3 regions of the Sphingomonas sp. DC5200-1 genome follow, and region 1 is predicted to be linked to each of the others. Evidence: predicted binding sites of a transcription regulator. Region 1 holds the regulator's gene; each other region holds the start of a gene.
What was found. The regulator LexA, encoded in region 1, represses DNA repair genes until DNA is damaged. The targets are predictions, from matches to a motif close to GTTCCNCNCTTGTTCT.
Positions count from the first base shown of each region.

Region 2: radA (DNA repair protein RadA) is a predicted target of LexA. The motif match lies at 2,389-2,404, and genes of this name have one in related genera.
Region 3: ACP7A3_RS03680 (ribonucleoside-diphosphate reductase subunit alpha) is a predicted target of LexA. The motif match lies at 2,195-2,210, and genes of this name have one in related genera.

Region 1 covers NZ_JAFCVW010000005.1:402,887-407,355, reverse strand. The annotation lists gene moaC (cyclic pyranopterin monophosphate synthase MoaC) at 1-205, shown strand, start outside; gene ACP7A3_RS13685 (molybdopterin molybdotransferase MoeA) at 210-1,391, shown strand; gene lexA (transcriptional repressor LexA) at 1,450-2,142, shown strand; gene ACP7A3_RS13675 (ComEC/Rec2 family competence protein) at 2,413-4,469, opposite strand, start outside.
Region 2 covers NZ_JAFCVW010000001.1:435,810-440,278, forward strand. The annotation lists gene ACP7A3_RS02015 (iron-sulfur cluster assembly scaffold protein) at 1-50, opposite strand, end outside; gene ACP7A3_RS02020 (CvpA family protein) at 47-622, opposite strand; gene radA (DNA repair protein RadA) at 994-2,367, opposite strand; gene ACP7A3_RS02030 (glycosyltransferase family 4 protein) at 2,616-3,779, shown strand; gene ACP7A3_RS02035 (DUF2218 domain-containing protein) at 4,290-4,469, opposite strand, start outside.
Region 3 covers NZ_JAFCVW010000002.1:79,404-83,872, forward strand. The annotation lists gene ACP7A3_RS03665 (hypothetical protein) at 1-239, shown strand, start outside; gene ACP7A3_RS03670 (AAA family ATPase) at 318-845, shown strand; gene ACP7A3_RS03675 (protein-L-isoaspartate(D-aspartate) O-methyltransferase) at 901-1,812, opposite strand; gene ACP7A3_RS03680 (ribonucleoside-diphosphate reductase subunit alpha) at 2,226-4,136, shown strand; gene ACP7A3_RS03685 (endonuclease domain-containing protein) at 4,382-4,469, shown strand, end outside.

The sequences.
Region 1 (4,469 bases):
GACGCTCGACGATGCCGGCATCACCGCCACCGCGCTGACCGCCACCGACGGCAAGACCGGCGTCGAGATGGAGGCACTGACCGCCGTGTCGGTCGCACTGCTCACCATCTACGACATGGCGAAGGCGATGGACCGCGCGATGACGATCTCGGACATCCGCCTGCTCGAAAAGGCCGGCGGCGCGTCGGGCGACTGGCGCGCCTGACGCCATGGCGCTGCTCCCGATCGACGAAGCCCAGGCGCGGCTGTTCGCGCACGCCCCGCCGGTCGGGACCGAAACCGTGCCGCTGGCCGCCGCCGCGGGCCGCTGGGCGGCGGACGACATCGCCGCCCGCCGCACCCAGCCCGCCACCGACCTCTCGGCGATGGACGGCTATGCGATCCGCTTCGCCGATTTGCCCGGACCGTGGACGCTGATCGGCGAAAGCGCCGCCGGTCGCCCCTTTACCGGCACCGTCGGTCCTGGCGAAACCGCGCGCATCTTCACCGGCGCGGCCATGCCCGACGGCGCCGACACGGTGATGGTGCAGGAAGAGATCGACGCGGACGGCACCGCGATCCACCTGACCGGCGAAGGTCCGGCGACGCTCGGCCGCAACACCCGCCGCCGCGGCCTCGACTTTCACGCCGACGATCGCCTGATCGCGCGAGGCGAGCGGCTGACGCCCGCGCGCATCGCCGTCGCCGCGACCGGGGGTATCGGCTTGATCGCCGTCCACCGCCGGGTGCGCGTCGCTATCTGCGCCACGGGCGACGAGCTGGTCGATCCGGGCACCGGCGGCGACCCGAGCGCGCTGCCCGAATCGAATCGCGCGATGCTGACGGCGATGCTCGCCGACCTGCCGATCGAGCTGATCGACCTCGGCATCCTGCCCGATGATCTCGATCGCCTGCGCGATGCGTTCGCGCGCGTCGACGCCGACCTGCTCGTCACCACCGGCGGCGCGTCCGTGGGCGACCACGACCTCGTGCGCCCGGCGCTGGAGGCAGCGGGCGGCGTCATCGATTTCTGGCGGATCGCGCTGCGGCCGGGCAAGCCGATGATGGCGGGACGGCGCGGCGCGATGCAGGTGCTGGGCCTGCCGGGCAACCCGGTATCGGCCTTCGTCACCGCCCTGCTCTTCGTCAAACCGTTGATCGCGCACCTGTCCGGCGCTGCGAACCCGCTGCCGCGCAGCACGATGGCGATCCTGGGGGAAGACCTGCCCGCCAACGGCCCGCGCACCGATTATCTGCGCGCAGAGCTGCGCGACGGCCGCGCCTATGCCTCGACCATTCAGGACAGTTCGATGCTGCTGACGCTGGCGCGCTCGCATTGCCTGATCGTGCGGCCGGTCGGTGCCCCCGTCGCGCGCGTGGGCGACTCGGCGGAAATCCTCGTCATCGCTTGACGCCCCACGAATTGTTCCCTAGAAGTTCCGCGTCTGTTCTGACGGGGAAGGACCGCTTATGCTCACGCGCAAGCAGCACGAGCTTGTATGCTTCATCAACGACCGGCTCGAGGAGACGGGCATCTCACCGTCGTTCGAGGAGATGAAGGACGCGCTCGACCTCAAGTCCAAGTCCGGCGTCCACCGCCTGATCAGCGCGCTGGAGGAACGCAACTTCATCCGCCGCCTTCCCAACCGTGCGCGCGCGCTGGAAGTGCTGCGCATGCCGGAACGCTCCGAACGCAAGGCGCCTGAAACGCCCGCTCCCGCTGCGCCGCCGAGCGCGCCGGCCGCGGGCAATGTGCGTCCCGCCCCCTCGCCGGCGAACGACGTCGTCGAAATCCCGCTGCACGGCCGGATCGCCGCCGGCGTGCCGATCGAGGCGTTCGAAGGCAGTTCGATGCTCGCCGTCCCCGCGGCGTTGCTCGGCACCGGCGAACATTATGCGCTGGAGGTTTCCGGCGACTCGATGGTCGAGGCTGGTATTCTAGATGGCGACTATGCGCTGATCCGCCGTACCGACATCGCCCGCGATGGCGAGATCGTCGTTGCGTTGATCGAGGATAGCGAGGCGACACTCAAATATTTCCGTCGCGAAGGCGCGATGATCCGCCTCGATCCCGCCAACCGCGCCTATGAGCCGCAGCGCTACGTTCCCTCGCACGTCCGCGTGCAGGGCAAATTGTCGGGTATCCTGCGCCGCTACGACTGACGGGATTCCGGCGTGGTGGCGCGCCGCAAAACACGATCGTTCGTGAGACTTTTGTGACTTTCCAAACGGCGCCTTCTGCCTCCCGTCGAGGGCAGGGCATTCCGGCTTCCCGCTGATTGCGTGCTTGAAAGTCCTTAAATATCGGATGTTTAGACACGGGCATCATTGCGAGCGCAGCGAAGCAATGACGGATTGACCCGAACTCGTGCCGCTACGGGAAGCAGCGCCCCGTCGCAAAGGCTCAGACCGAGACCAGCGCTCGAGCTGAGGTCATCGCGGAGGCATGGCCGTCGGGATATCGTCCGGCCGAGGCGGGGCGACCTTGGCTCCCACCAACCATGGATGCCGATCCCCTGGCTGCGTCACGGTCCGCACACGCCCGCTCGCCAGGGTCAGCATGACCCCGCCGGTACGCCGCAGCACGGGCGCGTCTAGCCGCAGCCAGCGCGGCCGGCACGCCCGCGGCAGCCGCCGGTCGCTCACCACGACGTCCGCCCTCCCGCAGGCCGCGACCACATCCCGCCATGCCAGTTGGTAGCCGCTGCGGGTTGCCAGGACGCGGAACGACTGCCCTCCCCCGTCCCGCAGGACCGCCACGCACGCATCGCGGCTGCACCGGGCCTCCGGCAGATCGTCGAGCAGCCACGGCTCGCCATCGGTCCCGCCATTTTCGGCGAGCATCGCCCGCGTATAGTCCCCGGCGCGGTCGCGCAGCAGCGCCAGCCGGCCACCCAGCCGGATCGCCATATGCCGCCCGTCCCCCGTCACCAGCAGATCGGGTGGCGGGGTCGACGCCGCCCAGGCGGCACCGGCGACGACCGGCAGCACGCCGATCCAGCGCATCCGCGTACTCCACAGCGCCAGCCACAGCCCACCGGCGACCATCGACAGAAACGCCCCCAGCGGCATCGACGACACCACCAGAGACGCGCCCGGCGCATCCGCCACGACATGCGCCAGCCACAGCAGCCCGCGCAGCGCCCCATCGGTCAACCACCACACGGGCCCGCCCAGCCCGACCGTGTCCAGCACCAACGCCCCCGCCTCCAGCGGCATGACGACGAACGTCGTCAGCGGGATGGCGACGATATTGGCCGCAGCCCCATACAGGCCCGCCTTGTGGAAGTGATAGATTGCGATCGGCATCAGCGCCGCCTCCACCACCACGCCCGTCAGCAGCAGCGACCCAAGCCCGCGTAGCAGACGGCGTGCGCGCGCTTCCTCACGCGGCTCGAACCACCCGCGCACCCGCGGATGCTCGTGCAGCGCAACGATCGCCACGATCGCGGCGAACGACAGCTGGAAGCTTGGCCCCACCAGCGCTTCCGGCCGCACCGCGAGCACGACCATCGCGCCGGCCGCAACCAGCCGCAGCGTCATCGCCTCCCGCCCCATCGCCAGCGCCGCCAGCACGAGCAGCGCGGCGACGCACGATCGGATCGTGGGCACCTGGGATCCGGTGAGCAACGTATAGCCGATGGCGGCCAACGCCCCCATCCCCGCCGCGACCAACGGCAACCGGACGCGGATGGCGAGCCATGGCCACAGCGCGAGCAGCCGCAACGTGACGAACATCGTCGCCGCCACCGCCGCGGTGATGTGCAGCCCGCTGACCGACAGCAGATGCGCGAGGCCCGCCCGCCGCATCGCCTCCGCATCGCGCTCGCTGATCGCACCCTCGTCCCCGGTCGCCAGCGCCGCCGCAATGCCGCCCCGGCTCCCCCCCAGCCGATCGGTGATATGCGCGGTCAGGCGTCGCCGCAGGCTGCCCTCCGCCGCGCCGGGCGACACCAGCTCCACCGGCGCGAACCCCCGACCGGTCGCGCCAATCCCGGCAAACCACGCCGCCCGCGCAAAATCATACGCTCCCGGCACTGACGCCGCGGCCGGAGGCATCAACCGCGCCCGCAGCCGGATTCGCGCCGCCTCACCCAGCCCCCTCGGCACATCATCGGTCGCCAGGTTGATCCGCACCCGCGGTGGCAGTCCGATCCCCGGATCGCTCTCGATCGTCAGCCGCACCAGATCGCGCGCGACGAGCGCCTCCATCCCGACCACCCGGCCGGTCACGACGGCGACGACCGGCCGCGCCAGCACCGGGGCCGCGACCTGCTCCGCGCGCCACCACGCGGTCGCCACGCCCGCAGCCATCAGAACACCGCCGACAGCGACGCTATGCGCCGCCCGCCCGCCCCGCCCGATCGCCGCCGCAGCGCAGGCCATGGCCAGTGCCGCCAGTATCGCCGCGATCCACTGGTTCGGGTCGGGCATCAGGAACCAGCCGCCAGCGCCCGTCCCAAACGCCACCGGCACCCATAAAGCAATCC
Region 2 (4,469 bases), on a different contig from region 1:
ATCGACGCCGCCAGCCGCAGGATTTCGGCATTGTACAAGGGGGCGTTCATCGCGCGTCACTTCCATTGTCGGTCTGGCCCGCCTCGCGATCCAGCATCGCGCGCGATCCGAACACGGGCAGCCCGCGACGGCGACGATCGACGAAATCGGCGATCCCCGCGCTCGTCGCGTTGAGCAGATTGTAGCATTTCGACTGGGTCATCCAGTCCGGCCGCCGCGCCGGCCCGCCACGCGCGGTATCGACCAGCAACGCCGCGAGCAGGAAGGCGAGGCTCGCGAGGATCAGCCCCTTCAGCGCGCCGAAGCCGAATCCCAGCGCGCGGTCGACCGGCCCCAGGATCGACGTGCGTGTCCGCTTGCCGATCGCATTGGCAACCAGCTTGCCGCCCAGATAGGTGCCGCCCGCGATGATCGCGAACGCCGCCACCGCCGCGCCCGACGGCGTGCCGACCGTCCCCGCCAGCTTGGCCGCGAGCGCGACGTGGAACAGCTTCAGCATCGCGACGATCGCCACCCAGGCGAACATCGACAACACCTCCGCGACGAACCCCCGCCGCGCGCCGAGCAGCGCCGCGCCCCCGACGAGCAGCAGGACGATGATATCGAGTGCGGTAAGACCCATAGACCCCCGGGAATAAGGACGCGGAACGCCCGCGGCTAGTCCTGCATCGGACGAACTGCGATACGTGGCGGAGAACGTGACGCCGCTACGCCGCTAGCGCCGTCCCTGACGTTTGATCGCTGCCCCTACTGAATCGCTATGACCCGCATCTGGCACCCCGCGTTTGCCGCGCCGCCTTCCCCACCCACCGCCGTCATTCCCGCGCAGGCGGGAATCCAGACGCGCTCCCGTTGGCGAAAGAATCGCAACGTCAGAGGTTATGGATTCCCGCCTTCGCGGGAATGACGGCGGTGACGGGACGACGGCAAAAGCGAGCCACGGGCGGGGCCAGGCAACGGCCCCGTCTCTCCCTGCGAACCCGCCGAAGCCCCTCACCCCCGCCCTAGCATATAGTCCACGAACTGCCCCAGCGTCCGGAACCCCGTCAGCCGCAACGCGCTGTCGTCCTTGGCCAGCGCGATCGGCACCATCGCGCGTTCGAAGCCGAGCTTGCCCGCCTCCTTCAGCCGCAGCGCGCCATGCGCCACCGGGCGCAACTCGCCCGACAGCGCGACCTCGCCGAACGCCACCGCATCGACCGGCACCGGCCGCTCCGACAGCGCCGACACCAGCGCCGCCGCGACCGCCATGTCCGCCGCAGGGTCCTGCACGCGATAGCCGCCCGCGATGTTGAGATAGACTTCCGCCGTCGCAAAGCTCAGCCCACACCGCGCCTCCAGCACCGCCAGGATCATAGCCAGCCGCCCGCTGTCCCAGCCGACCACCGCACGCCGCGGCGTCGCGCCGCTGGCGAGGCGCACCACCAGCGCCTGGATCTCGACCAGCACCGGTCGCGTCCCCTCCAGCGCCGGGAAGACGGTCGTCCCGCTCACTCCCTCGTCACGCTGCGTCAGGAACAGCGCCGACGGATTGGCGACCTCGGCCAACCCCTCGCTCTGCATCGAAAAGACGCCGATCTCGTCCGTCCCGCCGAAGCGGTTCTTGATCGACCGCAGGATGCGATATTGGTGGCTGCGCTCGCCCTCGAACGCCAGCACCGTGTCGACCATGTGCTCCAGAACGCGCGGGCCCGCGATCGACCCGTCCTTGGTGACGTGGCCGACCAGCACCAGCGCGGTCCCGCGTTCCTTGGCGAAGCGGATCAGCTCCTGCGCCGAGGCGCGCACCTGGCTCACCGTGCCCGGCGCGCCCTCGATCAGGTCGCTGTGCATCGTCTGGATCGAATCGATCACCAGCAGCGCCGGCGGCGCGCCGATCGACAGCGTCGTCAGGATATCGCGCACCGAGGTCGCCGCGGCGAGCTGCACCGGCGCGCTTCCCAGCCCTAGCCGCCGCGCACGCAGCCGCACCTGATCCGCCGCTTCCTCGCCCGACACATAGGCGACCGACCGCCCGGCGAGCGCGAACTTCGCCGCCGCCTGTAGCAGCAGCGTCGACTTGCCGATCCCCGGGTCGCCACCGATCAGCGTTGCCGAGCCTTCGACGAAGCCGCCGCCCAGCGCCCGGTCCAGCTCGGCGATTCCCGTCGCCATCCGTTCGGGCAGCGCGATCTCGGCATCCAGCCCGACCAGCTGCACCGTCCGCCCGCCGGTGTGCAGATTATGCTTGGCCTGGAACGGCGTAACGACCGCGCCCGCCTCTTCGACCAGCGTGTTCCATTCGGCGCAATCGCCGCACTGCCCCGCCCAGCGATGCGAAACCGATCCGCACGCCTGGCACACATATCGTTTCTGCGGTTTCGCCATGGCCACGGATGTAGCGGAACGAGAACGATAAGGGAACAGATTTCGGGCTATCGGTAGCCCCTAATCCCCCGTCACCCCGGACTTGTTCCGGGGTCCACCGGGCGGCAGGGGGACGGCTGGAGGCTCGGGACTCCCCCGTGCGGACGAGTGGACCCCGGAACAAGTCCGGGGTGACGGTGTGAAGGCGCGACGACCACGCCCAAGCGACATAGTCACGCCGCAATCGCAACGCTATGGCCGGCGCCATCATGCACCCGTCGGACCTTCGTGTCGCGCTCTTCAGCGGCAATTACAATTACACCCGCGACGGCGCCAACCAGGCGCTGAACCTGCTCGTGCGCCACTTGCTCGACCGCGGCGTGCAGGTCCGCATCTATTCACCGACGATCGATCCGCCCGCCTTCCCGCCCACCGGCGACCTCGTGTCGGTGCCGGCGATCCCGATGCCCGGCGGCCGTGCCGAATATCGCCTGGGCCGCTATCTGCCCAAGGCGACGCGTGAGGATCTGGAGGCGTTCGCGCCCAACATCGTCCACGTCTCTGCGCCCGAATTCCTCAATCACGGTGCGGTCACCTGGGCACGCCGCCACGGCGTTCCCTCGGTCGCCTCGTTCCACACGCGCTTCGAAACCTATTTCCGCTATTATCGGATCGGCTTCATCGAACCGATGATCAAGGCAATCATGACGCGCTTCTACAACCGCGTCGATCGCGTCATGCCGCCCAGCCCGAGCATGGGCGAAGCGCTTCGCGAATGGGGCGTCACCACGCCGATCACCATCTGGTCGCGCGGCATCGACCATGACCGCTTCACGCCGGACCGCCGCGATTGCGCCTGGCGCCGCAGCCTCGGCATCGCCGATCGTGAGGTCGCGATCGGCTTCCTCGGCCGACTGGTGAAGGAAAAGGGCCTCGACGTCTTTGCCGAGGTGGTGAAAGAGCTCACCCGACGCGGCGTGCCGCACAAGGTGCTCGTCGTCGGCAAGGGCCCGGCGGAAGACTGGTTCGCCGCCCAGGCCCCGCACGCAATCTTCGCCGGCTTCCAGTCGGGCGACGACCTTGGCCGTGCGGTCGCGTCGATGGACGTCTTCTTCAACCCCTCGATCACCGAAACCTTCGGCAACGTCACCACCGAAGCCATGGCCGCCGGCGTCCCCGTCGTCGCCGCCCGCGCGACGGGCGCGGTCGATCTGGTCGAGGACGGCGTCACCGGCTTCCTCGTCGATCCGAAGGACATTGCGGGCTATGCCGATGCCATCGAACGCATCGTCGCCGACCCCGCACTGAAGGCCAGCATGGGCGAAGCCGGCCACGCCAAGGCTGCGCGATACCGCTGGGACACGGCGAACCAGGCGGTGCTCGACACGTACCTGGAACTGCACGACGGATCGCACGCCATTCCGAGCCACTGAGCCATCGTCTCGGATTGCGCCACGCCCGCGACGATAAGCCTTCGGTAAAGGCCACGCCGCCCACCCCAAGCGATCGTCACCCCGGACTTGGTCCGGGGTCCACTCCGCGGCGAGGGGAACGGCTACAAGCTCCATCGCTGCCCCTGAGGCCCGGTGGACCCCGGAACAAGTCCGGGGTGACGGATCGCGTGCGGGTAGCGATCAAACCTCCACAAAGGCCCTACCAGCGCAGTCGCTCACAGCCCGCGCCCAAAACCCAAACAGGTCATTCCCGCGAAGGCGGGAATCCAGACACGCTAACGTCTGCGATGGAAGCGAAACGTCAGAGGTTATGGATTCCCGCCTCCGCGGGAATGACGGACGGTGGGATTAGAGGATTCCTGCCGGCCTTTCGATCGAAGACAGCGACGATCCCTCTTCCTCGCCGCGCCTCGGCGTCACCCGATCTTCTTTCTACGCCGCGTCTTCGCGCGAACGCTCCCCCTTCGCGCGAATGACGAACCGAACGCGTCACTCCCCCTCCCGCCAATCGAACGTCAGCGGCGCCTCGCGAAACGCGAACCGGTCGAGGTGGCTTGCCACCACCTCGCGCATCCGGCCCGTATCCTCGCCCGCAGGCACGGTCAGCACCAGATCCAGGCTCTCGCTGTCGGCCTGCATCGCCAGCACCGATCCGTTGGGAAAGGTGAT
Region 3 (4,469 bases), on a different contig from region 1:
ACCTCTCGCGCCTGCGCCTGTCGCTCGACCTCGACGGCAGCGTGCTGAAGGCCTGCCGCATCACCGTCTCCAGCGGCGACGCGCTCATCGACGAGCAGGCCTGCCCCGCCGCCCGCACCTGCGTCGCACAGCGGCCGCGGACCAGCACCGCCCTGCTCGCCTGCATCGACCAGCGCATCGGCGCCGCCGTGCGGGCGCATGATGGCATGCCGGGCAGCACCAACGGCATGGGGCGTTAAGTCTCGATCCCCCTCCACCATCCGTTGTGAAGCCCCACCCGCAGGCATAGAGCATCCCGCGAGGAGCTATGCCGCGCCATGACGCTAACCGAGCTGGGCACACGCATCTGCATCATAGGGCCGTCGAACAGCGGCAAGTCGACGCTCGCGCAGGCCATCGCGAAGGCCCGGGGCTTGCAGGTGGTCCACCTCGATCAGCTCCACCACCTCCCGCACACCGACTGGGTGCCACGACCGCCAGCGGAGTTCGCGGCGCTCCATGATGCCGCGATCGCCGGCGACCGCTGGGTGATGGACGGCAATTACTCGCGGCTGCTCCCGCAACGGCTGCAACGCGCGACCGGCGTCATCCTGCTCGACGTTCCGACGACGACCAGCCTGTATCGATACGTCCGACGCTGCTGGTTCGAGCGCGACCGCCGCGGCGGGCTGGAAGGTGGTCGCGATAGCGTGAAATGGGACATGATCCGGCACATCACCATCGCCACCCGAGCCAACCGGACCCGCTACCGCACCCTGTTCGACGGCATCACCCTACCCAAGACACAGATCGCGTCCACCGCAGCGCTGACCGCCTTCTACCGCGCCAACGGCTTGCGGCGATAAGGTCGCAACCGTCATTTGACGGACGGCGGGGTCAGCGCAAACGGACGACGCCCTCTCAAAGCACCCCCACGACCGGCGCGCGGAAGCACAGCGGGATCGTCCGGTCCGTCAGCGCACGCGCTGCGAACGGGGGAACACGGCCGCCGGTGAAGGGGACGAACAGCGCCGGGCCCAGCCGGCAGCGGTCGAGCGTGCCGTCGGCGCGCTTGGTCATGCGCAGCAATTGCGTGCTCGTGTCGGACGGGCCGATCGGCATGAGGATGCGGCCGCCGACCTTCAGCTGGTCGACCAGCGGTTGCGGCACCGCGGTCGCGCTGGCGGCAACGACGATCCCGTCGAAGGGCGCCTGCTCCGGCCAGCCGAGGAAGCCGTCGCCCGCCCGCACGGTGACGGTGGCATAGCCCATCCGGCGCAACCGCGCGGCCGCCGTGCGGGCGAGCGGCGCGACGATCTCGACCGAGGCGACGCGCGCCGCGACCGCCGCGAGCACTGCCGCCTGATAGCCCGATCCCGTGCCGATATCGAGCACATGGGCGCTGCGATCCGCGGGCAGGTCCAGCGCCGCGGTCATCACCGCGACGACATAGGGATCGGAAATCGTCTGGCCGTGGCCGATGTCCTGCGGCAGGTCGACATAGGCCGCGGCGCGCCCTCTGCCGTCGACGAAGTCCTCACGCGGGATCGAGCCGATCGCCGCCAGCGCGCGCGCCAGGGCCGGCGTGTCCGCCGCCGGATCGTTGCTGCGAATGTCGGCACGGATGTCGGCGACCATCGCCGCGCGCTGCTTCGCCGGGGTCTGGTGCGCACGCGCCTTGGCCAGCACGGTCAGCATATCGACCCCCGCCACCGGCCGCTGCGCACAGCCGGCGAGCGTCAGGGCGGAAAGGACGAAGAGGAGGGACGAACGACGACGCATCGCCGCGGCTTCGACGGTATCCCGGGCCGCCGCAACGAAACTTTCGTTCATGTTTGGCGGACGCGACGACATGGGTTGAATCGCGTCCGAATTGGCCTCTTCGGCCGCTAAAAAAATTTTCATGCCGCCACTCGCCGCTTGCACTTTCCGGAAGCCGCGGAAGTCCACGCGTCGCGGCCCCTCGACCGACCCGCCGCGCCCCGTTCGCACCGGAACCGCACGGCTGTCGCGTCATTAAGCCTCTTGCCCGCGGCGACGCTTTGCCACAATTTGTGGGGGTTGCGTTCGGGGGTGAACCCAATCGCTGGTAGAGATCGATGGCGACATCCCTTGTCGGATTCGCCATAGGGCACAATGCGGCCGTGAACCGCGACCCCTTTTTGTTCTCACCATCGGGGCGCCCGGGTGATATGCTGCGCATGTCGCCCCGAGTCGAACATGTATGGAACAAGGGACGGTAATCGATGGATTTCAGGGACACGCAGGGTGAGGCCATGACCGATACGATCGACGCCACCGTCGCCGCCGAGGCGCCCGCCGCAGAGGCGAATGGCGGCAGCAAGGCGATCCACGCCCGCCCCTATCCCGTCGAGGTCGACCATAGCCGCGACGCACTGCTGACCGATTTCGGCAAGGAAACGCTGAACGATCGCTATCTGCTGCCGGGCGAAAGCTATCAGGACCTGTTCGTCCGCGTCGCCTCGGCCTATGCCGACGATGCCGCGCATGCGCAGCGCCTGTACGATTATATCAGCCGCTTGTGGTTCATGCCCGCGACGCCGGTGCTGTCGAACGGCGGCACGGGGCGCGGCCTGCCGATCAGCTGCTACCTCAATTCGGTGCCCGACAGCCTGAACGGCATCGTCGACACCTGGAACGAGAACGTCTGGCTCGCCTCGCGCGGCGGCGGCATCGGCACCTATTGGGGCAGCGTGCGCGGCATCGGCGAACCCGTCGGCCTCAACGGCAAGACCAGCGGCATCATCCCCTTCGTCCGCGTGATGGACAGCCTGACGCTCGCGATTTCGCAAGGGTCGCTGCGCCGCGGTTCGGCCGCCTGCTACCTCGACGTCAGCCACCCGGAAATCGAGGAATTCCTCGAAATCCGCAAACCCTCGGGCGACTTCAACCGCAAGGCGCTGAACCTGCACCACGGCGTGCTGCTGACCGACGCCTTCATGGAAGCGGTGCGCGACGGCCGCGAATGGAATCTGCTCAGCCCCAAGGACGGCACCGTCCGGGCGACGCTCGACGCGCGCTCGCTGTTCCAGAAGCTCGTCGAAACCCGCCTGCAGACGGGTGAGCCGTACATCGTCTTCGCCGATCACGTGAACAAGGCGATGCCCAAGCATCACCGCGACCTGGGCCTGAAGGTCTCGACGTCGAACCTGTGCTCGGAAATCACGCTGCCGACCGGCCGCGACCATCTCGGCAACGATCGCACCGCGGTCTGCTGCCTGTCGTCGCTCAACCTCGAAACGTGGGACGAGTGGAAGGACGACAAGGTCTTCATCGAAGACGTGATGCGCTTCCTCGACAACGTGCTGCAGGACTATATCGACCGCCACGAACCGGGCATGGAACGCGCCGCCTATAGCGCCGCGCGCGAACGCTCGGTGGGCTTGGGCGTCATGGGCTTCCACTCCTTCCTCCAGGCGCGCGGCCTGCCGTTCGAAGGCGCGATGGCGAAGAGCTGGAATCTGCGCATCTTCAAGCACATCAGCGCGCAGGTGAACCAGGCGTCGATGACGCTCGCCGCCGAGCGCGGGCCCTGCCCCGACGCCGCCGACGTCGGCGTGATGGAGCGGTTCAGCTGCAAGATGGCGATCGCGCCGACCGCGTCGATCAGCATCATCTGCGGCGGCACCAGCGCGTGCATCGAACCGATCCCGGCGAACATCTACACGCACAAGACGCTGTCGGGCAGCTTCTCGGTCAAGAACCCGTATCTGGAAAAGCTGCTCAAGGAAAAATCCAAGAACAGCGACGCGGTGTGGAACTCGATCCTCGAACACGGCGGCTCGGTCCAGCACCTCGACTTTCTGTCGGTGGAAGAGAAGGATTGCTACAAGACCAGCTTCGAAATCGACCAGCGCTGGCTGCTCGAACTCGCCGGCGACCGCACGCCCTATATCGACCAGGCGCAGTCGCTGAACCTGTTCATCCCGGCGGACGTCGAGAAGTGGGACCTCCTGATGCTCCACTTCCGCGCCTGGGAGCTCGGCATCAAGTCGCTCTACTATCTGCGCTCGAAGAGCGTGCAGCGCGCGGGCTTCGCCGGATCGGGCGGCGTGGAAGCGGACAACACCATCGCCGCGCCGAAGTTCGAAATCGGCGAGACGACGGACTATGACGAATGCCTGGCGTGTCAGTGAGGTGTGGGCGGCTTCGGATGGCGTAAGCCATTCGAAGACTCGCCACGGCGGGCAGCAGCGTCGGCATGAGCCGACGATGTCTGACGGCGTGGCGTAGCCGGCGAGGGGCCACCCTCACCCTCCCACCCGCTGACGCGGGCGGGCCCCTCCCTCTCCCGGGGGGAGAGGGGTGAGGTGCCGCCAATTCCCTCTCCCTCTGGGAGAGGGAGGGAGCGCCCGTCAGGGCGCGGAAGGGTGAGGGTGACATGCTATACAAAGACGCACCGTCCGGCACCGTCCAACGCGCTCGAGACCTACGCCGCAATGCCCCCGGGCCCGAACGCCACCTGCTCC